DNA from 4 places in the Streptomyces sp. NPDC005775 genome. Region 3 is predicted to be linked to each of the others. Evidence: riboswitches for the same ligand, from Rfam matches in the RefSeq annotation. Region 3 holds a riboswitch; each other region holds the start of a gene.
What was found. A riboswitch is a leader RNA that binds a small molecule or an ion and turns the genes downstream of it on or off. The one in region 3 is predicted to bind cobalamin.
Positions count from the first base shown of each region.

Region 1 (3,201 bases), on a different contig from region 3:
CGGGCTCCATACGTGCCGTGGACGCGGCTCGCACCGTCCTGCCGCCCACGTCACGCCGCTCCGCGCCGGCCTGTCAGGGCCGTGACGGCTCCCGGAGTCAGCCTGCGGCGGTGGTGGCGGGCCGGCTCATCGTGCCGTCCGTTGCCGCAGCCACATCCGGCCCCGGCACCAGCAGGCGTTCGGTGAGATAACCGAAGACCAGCCCGAAAGTGGTCCAGAGTGTGACCTGCACCGCGAGCGTGGCCAGTCTGAACTCCCAGAGCAGAGAAGCCGGGAAGTCCTTCCCGACCTCGTCGAACGAGGGCAGGAAGGCGTAGGCGAGGCCGGTCACCAGCACATAGCCGGTGGCGGCAGCGATGGTGGCGTTCCAGTTGCCCAGGCGCGGAGCGAGCCGTCTTCCGAGAATGACGGCGGCCACGGCCAGCAGGACGCTGAGCGCGACCATCAGGAAGAACAACGCGGTGCGCCGGCCGATGGTGTCCGCTTCGCCGACCGCCGGCGGATTGGCCGGGTACTTCAGGAACGGCACGATGTACACCGTCAGCAGGGCCGCTCCCGCGATCAGGGCAGCCGTCGCCCGGGGGCCGAACCGCCCCAACCGGCCGAGGGCGTAACAGAAGACGAGTGCGGCGATGCCGCCGACGGCGACGCCGAAGACGAGTACACCGGTGGCGAGGCCCCCGGTGGCCTGCATGCCCCGGCTGACGAGTTCCTCGCCGCCGCCGTGGTCGTGGCTGTGGCTGTGGCTGTGCGCCTCTTCGAGGGCGATGGCCGCGTCGACGCGCGACTCCCCGAGGAAGTAGGCCACCACGAGTGCGAGCGCACCCGCGACGAGACCGGCCAGCATGCCGCGGACCAGCAGAGCTCTGACAGATATGGAGTTCATGAGGGATTCCCCTGGATCAGCCGGATGGATCAGTGGCAGGGGAAACCGAGGAGGTGGCGTCCGTCGTGGACCCACTCGTGCACGCCTTCGCCGGAGATGAGCGCGGTGGCGCCCTGCTCCGCGCCGACGAAGTACAGCAGGATCAGCATGAGGACGCCGAAGAAGACCGCCCAAGGGGCGATGGCCTTCAGCGAGATGGGGGTGATGGCGGGTGAGACCGTGGCGGGGGCAGCAGTCTGTGCCATGGCAGAACCTCCTGAGGGAACACGCGTCCCGATCGTGGTGCCTGAGACGAAGGTGCTGGGTCTGACTTCCCGCACACGTACGGGTTCACAGTGGCGCGACCGTGCCGGATTCTCACCGGACTTCCGTCACACCCTCGTCATGTCGTCGCGACCATACCGCCTGGGCGGGAGAGCCGCCATGGTGCCCGTGGATCGGCCGGAAGGCCCCGGATGCCAAGGTGTGCATGGCAACGTGGCCATAGTTCAGGGAGTTGAGAGCGGGAATGACGGTACGGGTGATGTTGGTCTCACCGGGTATGAACGCCGCCCTGCGCGAGGCCCGGTTCGCGGGCGACGCACCCCTCGACGGCTCCGGGCTCGCCCAGGCACGGGCTGCCGCCGGCTCGGTGCCCGCCGCGGACCGGTGGTTGAGCGGTCCGTCCCGGCGCTGCACCGCGACCGCGAAGGCCCTCGGCCTGCGCCCCGACGCCGAACACGCCCTGCGGGACTGGGAGATGGGACGCTGGTCCGGCGCACGACTGGCCGAGGTGAGCGTGGACGAGCCGGACGGGGTGGCGGCCTGGCTGGCGGACCCGTCGGCCGCTCCGCACGGCGGCGAGTCACTGCGGGAGCTGTGCGCCCGCGTGGGCGCTTGGCTCGACTCCCTGCACGGAGCGACTTCCGGTCAGGTCCGGGAGGAAGTGGCCGAGTCCGGTGCGGGCGGGAAGGATGTGGGCCGGGTCCTGGGAGTGGTCGAGCCCGGCGTGGTCCGGGCCGCGGTCGTCCATGCGTTGGGCCTCCCGCCGCAGGCATTCTGGCGGCTGGACGTGGCCCCGCTGACGGTGACGGAGCTCAGCGGCAGGTCGGGGCGGTGGAACTTGCGTTGCGGCCGGCCACTCGGTGCGGAAGCGAGCATCTGACGATTTCGGCGCGGGAGGAGCGGGAGCATCGGGAGGAGCGGGCACCGTACGGGCCGGGGGGGCGCGCTCCTAGTGGGGACGACGTAAGCGGGAACAACCGGCGTCTTCACACCCTGCCCGCGCCCCCGCGTGCCGCGTTGAGCCTCGCGTCCAGGGTGATGGCGGCGTCGATCAGGGCGAGATGAGTGAACGCCTGTGGGAAGTTGCCCAGTTGTTGACCCGTCAGGGCGATCTCCTCCGAGTACAGGCCCAGATGGTTGGCGTAGGTGAGCATCTTCTCCAGGACCAGCCGGGCCTGGTCGACGCGTCCGGCCCGCGCCAGGGCGTCGACGTACATGAACGTGCACAGGGAGAACGTTCCCTCCGAACCGCGCAGGCCGTCGGGTGATGCCTCGGGGTTGTAGCGGTAGACGAGGCTGTCGCTGACCAGCTCGTGTTCCATCGCGTCCAGCGTGGTCGTCCACATCGGATCGTCCGGCGTGATGAAGCCGACCGTCGGCATGCGCAGCAGGGACGAGTCGAGCACGTCGTCGCCGTAGTGCTGGACGAAGGCCTGCTTCTCCGGGTTCCAGCCCCGGTTCAGCACCTGCTGGTAGATCGTGTCCCGCGCGTCCACCCAGCGGCCGCGGGCCGCGGGGCGGCCGTCGTCGTAGGCGATGCGGACGGCGCGGTCGAAGGCGACCCAGGACATGACGCGGCCATAGGTGAAGTCCTTCTTGCCGCCGCGGGTCTCCCACAGCCCCTCACCGGGCTGGTCCCAGTGATCGACCAGCCAGTCGAGAAGGGTGTGCAGCGCGCCCCAGCCCCTGGTGTCCAGGTGCATGCCGTGCTGGTGCGCGAAGTAGATGCTGTCGAGCGCCTCACCGTAGATGTCCAGTTGCAGCTGGCCCGCCGCACCGTTGCCGATGCGAACCGGGGCCGATCCGCCGTACCCCTCCCAGTGACCCAAGGTCTCCTCGACCAGGTCGGAGGAGCCGTCCACGCGGTACATGATGTTCAGTGGGCCGGTGCCGCCCTCGTGGCCGGCCTCCTCCTTCACGCGGTCGTGCAGCCAGCTGATGAACGCCCTTGCCTCTTCCCTGAATCCGAGACCCAGCAACGCGTACACGGAGAACGACGCGTCACGGATCCAGGTGAACCGGTAGTCCCAGTTGCGCTCTCCGCCCAGTTG
Region 1 covers NZ_JBIAIU010000001.1:372,557-375,757, forward strand. The annotation lists gene ACFYPA_RS01650 (CbtA family protein) at 98-886, opposite strand; gene ACFYPA_RS01655 (CbtB-domain containing protein) at 916-1,131, opposite strand; adenosylcobalamin (AdoCbl) riboswitch at 1,177-1,270, opposite strand; gene ACFYPA_RS01660 (histidine phosphatase family protein) at 1,395-2,030, shown strand; gene ACFYPA_RS01665 (glycoside hydrolase family 15 protein) at 2,137-3,201, opposite strand, start outside.
Region 1: it holds a riboswitch for cobalamin, as region 3 does, so the genes downstream of both, ACFYPA_RS01655 (CbtB-domain containing protein) here and ACFYPA_RS18735 (ABC transporter substrate-binding protein) in region 3, are expected to answer to the same signal.

Region 2 (3,201 bases), on a different contig from region 3:
GCGCCGTCGTACCGAAGAACGAGGCGAAGACCCCGCCGCGGTCGATGTCGCCGACGACCACCACCGGGAAGCGCGCCGCCCGTGCGATGCCCATGTTCACGATGTCCGTGCGCCGCAGATTGATCTCGGCCGGGCTGCCCGCCCCCTCGCAGATCACGGCGTCATACGTGCCCCGAAGCTGCTCCAGGCAGTCCACGACGGTGGACAGGAGCGACTCCTGCCGGCCGCCGTGGTAGCCGCGTGCGCTCATCTCGCCGACCGGACGCCCCATCAGGACGACCTGGCTGGAGCGGTCGCTGCCGGGCTTGAGCAGCACCGGATTCATCAGGGCGGTCGGCTCCACCCGGGCTGCCTGGGCCTGCATGGCCTGGGCGCGGCCGATCTCGGCGCCCTCACGGGTGACGAAGGAGTTGAGTGACATGTTCTGCGCCTTGAACGGCGCGACCTTCACGCCCCGGCGCACCAGCCAGCGGCAGATGCCCGCCGTGACGACGCTCTTGCCCGCGTCCGAGGTGGTCCCGGCGACCAGCAGTCCGCCGCTCATGTCGGTCTCCGTCCTGAGATTCGAGGTGCCGCGGTACGAAGTGCTGTGACGGGGGCGCTCGGAGAGCGTGCTCCCGCGATCCGTCGTGCCGCCGACCCCGCGCCCAGCCGGGCCGCGACGCTCACGCCGAGGGCCAGCGCACTGACCCGGCGCGACAGCCGTACGGCCCGTTCGATGTCCTCGGGCTCCACCGCGCGGCCCGTCTCCCCGTTGAGTACGGGGCGGTGCTCGACCCGGCCGCCGTAGGCGAGCGTCCCGCCGAGCCGCACGCCGAGCGCCCCCGCGAAGGAGGCCTCCACCGGGCCCGCGTTGGGGCTCGGGTGCTGGGCCGCGTCCGCCCGCCAGGCCCGGACGGCGCCCCGTGGCCGCCCCCCGGCGGCCACGGCGAGCAGGGCCGTCAGCCGGGCGCCCGGCCAGCCCGCGAGGTCGTCGAGGCGGGCCGAGGCCCAGCCGTAACGCCGGTAGCGGGGCGACTTGTGACCGACCATCGCGTCGAGCGTGTTGGCGGCCCGGAACCCGACGAGTCCGGGCACCCCGCCCAGCGCACCCCACACCAGGGCGCCGACCACGGCGTCCGAGGTGTTCTCGGCGACGGACTCCACGACGGCGCGCGCGATCTGCGGGCCGTCCAGGAACTGCGGGTCGCGGCCGCACAGACGCGGCAGCCGCTCCCGGGCCAGTTCGAGGTCCCCGGCGGTCAGGGCGGCGCCGATCGACCGGGCCTCTCGGCCCAGCGACGTCCCGCCGACGACGGACCAGGTGGCGGCCGCGGTCAGGGCGACGGACGCGGCAGGGTGGCGGCGCAGTGCACGGGCGGCCAGCGCGGCACCCCCGGCGGCGCCTCCGGCGCAGACCAGGGTGTGGAGTGCGCCCCACCCGCGGTGGTCGCGCCACAGACGGCGTTCGACGTCTGCCGCGGCCCGCCCGAAGGCGGCGACCGGGTGCCCCCTGCGGGGGTCACCGAGCAGCAGATCGCCGATCAGACCGGCCGTGGCGCCGTACGCGAAGATGCGATCGGCACGCACGGTTCAGCCGGCCGTTGCGCCTCGAAGGACCTGGGGACCTGTGGTGAGTTGCACAGGGACGGACGCACGGCAGCCGGGCATGGCGATATGTCCTCACTCAGGGTCCGCGCCCTGGTTCGACGTGACGGCGACGAGAGTCTCCTGGCTTCCGGATCCGCAGTTCCCCCGGCCTTCCAGTCCGCTTGCGTGGACCGTGACTTCCGTGGTGGGGGACTGCTCCCCGGTGACAGTGGCGGGACCGCGCCGGATTCGCACCGGCTTCCTCTGCTGTCGCCGTAATGGCTCCGGCAGTCCACCACGCCCCGCGAACACCCGTCAACTCGCCGTTGACCTGCGGCGGCGCAGTGTGCTGAGACGCACATCGGGCCGGACGCGCACGAGGTGCGTCCGGCCCGATGCGGGTGGGAGTGGTGGGGCTCAGAGGCTGTCGGGTGACCTCTCAGGCGACGATCAGATAGATGCCGTAGGCCACGGCCGCGGCGCACAGCCCGAAGCAGACGTACGCGCCGGCCCGGGCCGCCATGAGCGAACCGCCCGCCGCACCGCCCGCGGACTCGCCCTGCGCGGCCGGTTCCGGCTGTTTGGAGAGGCCGACGATGCCGAGGGTGAAGAGGCCCACGAGCGCGATGGTGGCGACGAGGGAGACGCCGAAGACGGTGCCGAGGGCTGCCCAGTCGATGTGCATGATCTGTCCTTACCGAAGGCTCTTAGACCGTGGCGGGTCGGGCCGGGTCGGCGACCGGCCCGGCGGGGGCCGGGATGGTGGCCATGAGGTCGTGGGTCCGGGCCGCCGCGGTGGGCGGCGGGCTGACGGCCGCGATGGCGGTGGTGACGACGCCCGCGGGCTCGGCGTCCTCACCGGCAGGGGCGACGTCCCCGTGCCCGACGGGCTTGCGGCGGGACAGCACCCAGATCGCAGCGGAGCCCGCGATCAACAGCGCCGCGACGACCACGACACCCCAGGTGCCCTGCTTGGTGAGGAACTCCGCGCCCGCACCGACCAGCCCGGCGGCCGGCAGGGTCAGGCCCCAGGCGACGAACATCCGGGTGGCGGTGGACCAGCGGACCACGCCGCCCTTGCGGCCGAGTCCCGCGCCCATGACGGCACCGGAGCACGACTGGGTGGTGGAGAGGGAGAAGCCGAGGTGCGAGGAGGCCAGGATGACGGTGGCCGCACTGGTCTGGGCGGCGAAGCCCTGCGGGGGCTTCAGCTCGGTCAGGCCGCTGCCCATGGTGCGGATGATGCGCCAGCCGCCCAGGTAGGTGCCGAGTGCGATGGCGAGACCGGCGCACACGATGACCCAGACCGGCGGGTTGGAGCCGGGGGAGAGGACGCCGCCGGTGACCAGGGCGAGCGTGATGATGCCCATGGTCTTCTGCGCGTCGTTGGTGCCGTGCGCGAGCGACACGAGCCCGGCCGAGGCGATCTGGCCGGCGCGGTACCCCTTCGCGGTGGCCTTCTCCTGGGCGCCGCCCGTGACCTTCCCGCCGATGCGGTACGTCAGCTTGGTGGCCAGGAGCGCGGCGATCCCGGCGACGACCGGTGCGGCGACCGCGGGGAGCAGCACCTTGGTGACGACGGTGCCGCCGTCGACCGACGACCAGCCCGCGGACATCACCGCGGCGCCTATC
Region 2 covers NZ_JBIAIU010000026.1:39,111-42,311, reverse strand. The annotation lists gene ACFYPA_RS36275 (cobyric acid synthase) at 1-544, opposite strand, end outside; gene ACFYPA_RS36270 (cobalamin biosynthesis protein) at 541-1,569, opposite strand; cobalamin riboswitch at 1,704-1,835, opposite strand; gene ACFYPA_RS36265 (hypothetical protein) at 2,009-2,254, opposite strand; gene ACFYPA_RS36260 (inorganic phosphate transporter) at 2,277-3,201, opposite strand, start outside.
Region 2: it holds a riboswitch for cobalamin, as region 3 does, so the genes downstream of both, ACFYPA_RS36270 (cobalamin biosynthesis protein) here and ACFYPA_RS18735 (ABC transporter substrate-binding protein) in region 3, are expected to answer to the same signal.

Region 3 (3,201 bases):
GCTGAGCAGCATGACGAGGGCGAAGGAGCACAGCGCCCCGATGAACGCCCCCGCCGAGAGGGAGACCGCTCCCCCGCCGACGCCGAGGACGACCACCACCACCGCACCGGTCGAGGCCCCGGAGGAGACCCCGAGGACGAACGGGTCGGCGAGCGGGTTGCGCAGCAGCGACTGCATGACGGTGCCGCAGACGGCGAGCCCGGCACCGCAGACCGCAGCGAGCAGGGTGCGCGGCATGCGCAGGTTCCAGATGATGCCGTCCCGGATCGGGCTGAGCCGGGACTCACCGGCACCGAAGTGGGCGGCCACCGTGGACCAGACGTCGGCGACGGAGATCCGGGCGGGGCCGATGGTGACGGCGAGGGCGATGGACAGGGCGAGCAGCAGCACGCCCCCGGCCCACAGGAGTCCGCCCCGGATGCCCCGGACACCCCGGATGCCCCTGACACCCCGTATACCTCGGATGCCGGACCGGGCGTCCACACCCGCGTCCTCGCGCGGCGCCGCGGCCTGTTCGGTGTCCGTCACCCCGCGAGTCCGAAGGTGCGCAGACCGGCGGCGACGCGCTCCACGCCCTCGACGGTCCGGATGGTGGGGTTCATGGCCTGGCCGCTGAGCAGCACGTAGCGCTTGTGCCGGACGGCGTCCATGTTCTTCGTGACGGGGTCGGACTCCAGGAAGGCGATCTTCTTCGCGGCGCTCTCGGCGGTCTGCGACTTGCGGGTCAGATCGCCGATGACCAGCACGTCCGGGTTGCGGTCGGCGACGGTCTCCCAGTTGATCTGCGGCCATTCCTCGTGGGTGTCGTCGAAGGCGTTCCGCGCCCCGAGTTCCCGGGTGATGATGCCGGGCGCTCCGCAGCAGCCGGCCAGGTACGGGGCCTCGGAGTTGGCGAACCAGTACATGAGGGAGGCTCCGGAGGCGTCCATGCCCCCGGTCGCCTTCCGTATGCGGGCGCGCAGCACGGCGACGAGCTTCTCGCCGCGCTCGGGGACACCGAACACCTTCGCCATCTCGCGCACTTCGGTGTAGACGCTGTCCATGGTCAGGGCGCCGGTGCGGACGCCGTCGCCGTCCTTGCTGTTGTCCTTGGCGGTGCAGTCGGCGGGCGAGACGTAGGTGGGGACGCCGAGCCTCTCGAACTGCTCGCGGGGAGCGACACCACCCTTGGCGAGGGTCGACTCGAAGGAGGCGCTGACGAAGTCGGGCTCCTGATCCAGGACCTTCTCCGACGAGGGGCGGTTGTCGGAGATCCTCGGGACGCCGGCGTTGGCCTTCTCCAGGCCCTTCAGTACCGGGTCGGTCCAGGTGGCGGTGGCGGCGATCCGGTCGGCGAGGCCGAGCGACAGCAGGATCTCGGCCGATCCCTGGTCGACCGGGACGGCACGTCGGGGAGCCGCTTCCACGGTGACGGTCCGCCCGCAGTTCTTCAGTGTGACCGGATAGCCGTCGGCTGCCGTCGGTTCGGCGGTGGTGCTGTCCCTGCCGCCGCCGCAGGCCGTCAGCAGGAGCAGGGCGGCGGTGAGCAGGGCGGCGTTGCGGGCGCGGCCGGTTATGGGCGGCACGGAGTACCTCGGCGTCTCTGGGCCCATGCGCGGGACCCGGTGTACGGAGTTCCGCGGCCCGGTACCGGACCACGGGTGCCAGCAGGTCTTCGGACTCGGGTTCATGCGGACGGGACGCCTTCCCGGGAAACCGTGCGTCTCCCAGTGGCCGTGGCCCCGCCCGTCCCCCTCACCGCTGCGCGTCAGTTCCGGATTCGCACCGGATTCCCTGACCCCTACGTGGAGTTCGACTGGCTCGGGCACGCTACCACGAGCCTCCGCGCAGCTCAGCGGCGGTACGCGGCGGTGGAGCGGCCGGGGGGGGGGGGCCCCCCCCCCCCCCCCCCCCCGGGGGCCCGCCGCCCCCCCCCCCCCGCCCCCCCCCCCCCGCCCCCCCCCCCCCCCCCCCGGGGGGGCGCGCCCCCCCCCCCCCCCGCCCGGGCGGGCGGGGGGGGCCCCCCCCCCGGGGGGGGGGGGGGGGGGGGGGGGGGGGGGGGGCGGGGGGGGGGGCCCCCCCCCCCCCCCCCGGGCGCCGGGGAGTCCGGACGACCCCCGCCCCGGTCACCCCTTGCGGCGAACCGATTCGCCACCGTCGGTGGGCGGCCCCTGACACCACCGTGAGAGCGCGGCGGCTGTGCCCCAGAAGGCCGGCAGGACGACACGGAGGCCCAGGCGCTGGGCCGCGTCCGCCGCCCGGCGCGGCACAGCGGCTGCCCGGCGCGGTGCACCCGTCATCGCGCGCCCCCCGCGGGTTCCCGGTCCGCGGCAGTGTGCCAGGAGGCGCCCGGGTCGTCGTACGCGTCGGTGTAGTGGGCTCCGGCGATGGGCCAGTCGGCGAGCAGTTCCCCGGGCAGCGCGAAGGACGCGGCCAGTTCCGGGAGGTGGCGGCTCACCGCGGCGACGAGCTGCTCGGTGGCATCGGTCAGCCCGTCGACCTGACCGGCGGTCAGGTGACCGGCGGCGAGCAGGTCTCCGCTGTTGTGCGCGACCCAGCGCAGCGCGAACAGCCGGGCCAGATCACCCAGCCGCTCGCGGGCCGCACCGCCGGGCAGGGTCGCGAGCGCCTTCTCGTACGCGTGGGCCGCCTGCCGGTACGCATGGGCCTCGACTCCGCGCAGCGCGGGGCCGGATGCCGCGTTCCACCGCTCCAGCGGGCCGCCGTGCGGCACCTGCGCCATCCGTGCGGCCGCCCGGTCGAACCAGATCCGCTCCACCTGGTCCAGGAGCCGGCCGAGGAACGGGAGGTCGGTGAGGTCGCCGCTCGGGGGGCCGTCGGCCCGCTCCTCCTGCGGGGCCCGTGCCGCGTCGAGGAGCAGTCCGGCGGCCGCCCGGGAGTGGATGGCCAGATTGTCACCCTCCGCGGTGATGGCGCCCTCGATCCCGGTGACGAGTTCGGTCATGCCGTTGTTCTCCAGCAGCCCCTGTGCGCCGCACCGTTCGCGGCACTCGACGATCACGGAGCGGGCCTGCCAGGTGATCCAGCCCTTCGCGATGTCGACCAGCCGCTCGGCCGGCTCACGCTCCGCGGGCGGCCGTGCGGCGGCCTTCTCCCACCGGTCGAGGACGTGGCGGTGCAGCAGGCTCATCGCGAAGACGGTGGCCATGGCCTCGGCGAGGGGGCCGTGGTGGCTGCGGTGGTCGATCACCGGCACCGGCG
Region 3 covers NZ_JBIAIU010000007.1:248,344-251,544, reverse strand. The annotation lists gene ACFYPA_RS18740 (iron chelate uptake ABC transporter family permease subunit) at 1-456, opposite strand, end outside; gene ACFYPA_RS18735 (ABC transporter substrate-binding protein) at 525-1,592, opposite strand; cobalamin riboswitch at 1,628-1,815, opposite strand; gene ACFYPA_RS18730 (acyl-CoA dehydrogenase) at 2,276-3,201, opposite strand, start outside.

Region 4 (3,201 bases), on a different contig from region 3:
TGGATCCTCCAGACGATGCCTGCCCTGGTCGGCGGGCTGTTCACCCGGTGGTTCCACCGCTGGGCGCTGCTCGCGGGCTGGGCGGTCGGCATGCTGTACGGGACGCTCGCCGCGTACGGGGTCGCCAGCCCGTCCCAGAAGCACTTCGGCGGGTCCTCCAAGGAGATCCCGGGCCTCGGCGAGATCGGCTACATCGGCCTGACGGCCTTCGTGCTGAACGTCGTCGTGGTCGTCGTCCTGACCTTCGTCCTGAACGCCGTGAAGGCGCCCGCGGGGATCGACGAGACCTCTCCGGGCGACTACACCGCGGACGCGGGCGACCCCGGCGTGAAGACGGAACTCCCGCCGGCGACCGCCGGTGCGCCGGGCGGTCACTGACCGTCGACCGCGCGAACGGGCCGCCGCACTCCTGCGTCAGGGGTACGGCGGCCCGTTCGCGCGTCCCGCGGAAAACCTCTTGGGGATCCGGCCACCGCATGCGGCAGACTTACGCCCATGGACATATCGATCCGGCCGGTCGAGCCCGCCGAGCACGCACTCCTCGGCGAGATCACCGCCGAGGCCTATCTCGGCGACGGGCTCCTGGACTACGGCGCCGACGATCCGTACCTGGTGCGGCTGCGCGACGTGCCCCGCCGGGCAGCCGAGGCCGAGGTGCTGGTGGCCGCCGACGCCGGGGGCCGCGTCCTGGGCGGGGTCACCTACGCCCCGCCGGGCAACCCGTGGTGCGACATCGCCACGGCCGACGAGGCCGAATTCCGGATGCTGGCGGTCTCCCGCGAGGCCCGGGGTGCCGGGGCGGGCGAGGCTCTTGTACGGGCCTGCATCGACCGCGCACGGGGCACCACGGGCGTCACGGGGATCGTCCTGTCGACGCAGCCGGGGATGTTCGGGGCGCACCGGATCTACGGGCGCCTCGGCTTCGTACGGACCCCCGAAAGGGACTGGAGCCCCATCGACGACCTGAAGCTGCTGACGTACCGTCTGGAGCTGCGCTCTCCGGCGTAGGAGCGAGCACGACACAACATGTGGGGGCTGCCGCATCCAGCAGCCCCCACATGTATGCTCATGGCTGCTGTCGCCGCAGGGAAATCCGGTGCAAATCCGGAACTGTCCCGCAACGGTGTGTTCGGTGTGCTTTTGTGCACCCACGAGTCCGAGGTCCTGCCGACAGCGCATCCGGCTCGACCGATCCGGATGCCCAGACGTCCGGGCCTCGTGGATGGGCCGGTGGACGCCGCACGGTGCGCCGCCCCGCCGGGTCCCGCTCCGCCCGGCTGCCCCCGACTCCCGCCAGGCCCAGAGCCGAGCGAGGGAGAGCACCACGTGACCATCGCGCCAGCCGATCCGGTTACAGCGGCCGAGTCAACGGGAACCACGAGCGACGGACCGGGCACCGCACTGCTGCGGACCCTGACCGACCTCACCGCCGATCTGCCCGACACCGACCCCGGACGCGTCGCCGCAGCGGCGCTGCGCGGCCGCAACGCCCGGTCGGACGAGGCGGAGCTGCGCTCGCTGGCCACCGAGGCCGCCGCGGGCCTGATCTCCGAGGACCCCGCCTACTCCCGGCTCGCCGCCCGCCTCCTCACCCGCTCCATCGCGGACGAGGCGGCCGGGCAGGGCGCGACGTCCTTCTCCGCCTCGGTCGCCGTCGGCCACCGCGAGGGCCTGATCGCGGACCGCACCGCCGCGTTCGTCACCCTGCACGCGGCCGCCCTGGACGCGATCGTCGGGCGGTCGCTCGCCGACGGCGCCGACGACCGCTTCGGCTACTTCGGCCTGCGTACCCTGCACAGCCGTTACCTGCTGCGCCACCCGCTCACCCGTCAGGTCATCGAGACCCCGCAGCACTTCATGCTGCGCGTCGCCTCCGGTCTCGCCGAGGACACCTCCGAGCGCGCCCTGGACGAGGTCGCCGCGCTGTACGGGCTGATGAGCCGGCTGGACTACCTGCCCTCCTCCCCCACGCTCTTCAACTCCGGCACCCGGCACCCGCAGATGTCCTCCTGCTACCTGCTGGACTCCCCGCTGGACGAGCTGGACTCCATCTACGACCGCTACCACCAGGTGGCGCGCCTGTCCAAGCACGCGGGCGGCATCGGCCTCTCGTACTCCCGCATCCGCGCCCGCGGTTCGCTGATCCGCGGCACCAACGGGCACTCCAACGGCATCGTCCCGTTCCTGAAGACGCTCGACGCCTCCGTCGCCGCGGTCAACCAGGGCGGCCGGCGCAAGGGCGCCGCCGCCGTCTACCTGGAGACGTGGCACGCGGACATCGAGGAGTTCCTGGAGCTGCGCGACAACACGGGCGAGGACCAGCGGCGTACGCACAACCTCAACCTGGCGCACTGGATCCCCGACGAGTTCATGCGCCGGGTGGACGCGGACGGTACCTGGTCGCTGTTCTCCCCCGCCGACGTGCCCGAACTGGTCGACCTGTGGGGCGACGCGTTCGCCGCCGCCTACCGGGCGGCCGAGGCCAAGGGCCTGGCGCGCAAGACCATGCCCGCCCGTGAGCTGTACGGCCGGATGATGCGGACCCTCGCCCAGACCGGCCAGGGCTGGATGACGTTCAAGGACGCCTCCAACCGGACCGCGAACCAGACCGCCGAGCCGGGCCGCGTCGTGCACTCCTCGAACCTGTGCACCGAGATCCTGGAGGTCACCGACGACGGCGAGACGGCCGTCTGCAACCTCGGGTCGGTCAACCTCGGCGCCTTCGTCTCCCACGGCACCATCGACTGGGAGCGTCTGGACGCCACCGTCCGTACCGCCGTGACGTTCCTCGACCGGGTCGTGGACATCAACTTCTACCCGACCGAGCAGGCCGGCCGGTCCAACGCCCGCTGGCGGCCGGTGGGTCTGGGCGCGATGGGTCTCCAGGACGTCTTCTTCCAGCTGCGGCTGCCGTTCGACTCCCCCGAGGCCCGCGCCCTGTCGACGAAGATCTCCGAGCGGATCATGCTCGCCGCGTACGAGGCGTCCTGCGACCTCGCCGAGCGCTCGGGCCCCCTCCCCGCCTGGTCCGAGACGCGTGCCGCCCGCGGTGTGCTGCACCCGGACCACTACGACACCGAGCTGAACTGGCCGGAGCGCTGGGACGCCCTGCGCGCCCGCGTCGCGAAGACCGGGATGCGCAACTCGCTGCTGCTGGCCATCGCGCCGACGGCGACGATCGCCTCGATCGCGGGCGTGTAC
Region 4 covers NZ_JBIAIU010000003.1:590,591-593,791, forward strand. The annotation lists gene mctP (monocarboxylate uptake permease MctP) at 1-378, shown strand, start outside; gene ACFYPA_RS10015 (GNAT family N-acetyltransferase) at 496-1,008, shown strand; cobalamin riboswitch at 1,053-1,187, shown strand; gene ACFYPA_RS10020 (ribonucleoside-diphosphate reductase subunit alpha) at 1,327-3,201, shown strand, end outside.
Region 4: it holds a riboswitch for cobalamin, as region 3 does, so the genes downstream of both, ACFYPA_RS10020 (ribonucleoside-diphosphate reductase subunit alpha) here and ACFYPA_RS18735 (ABC transporter substrate-binding protein) in region 3, are expected to answer to the same signal.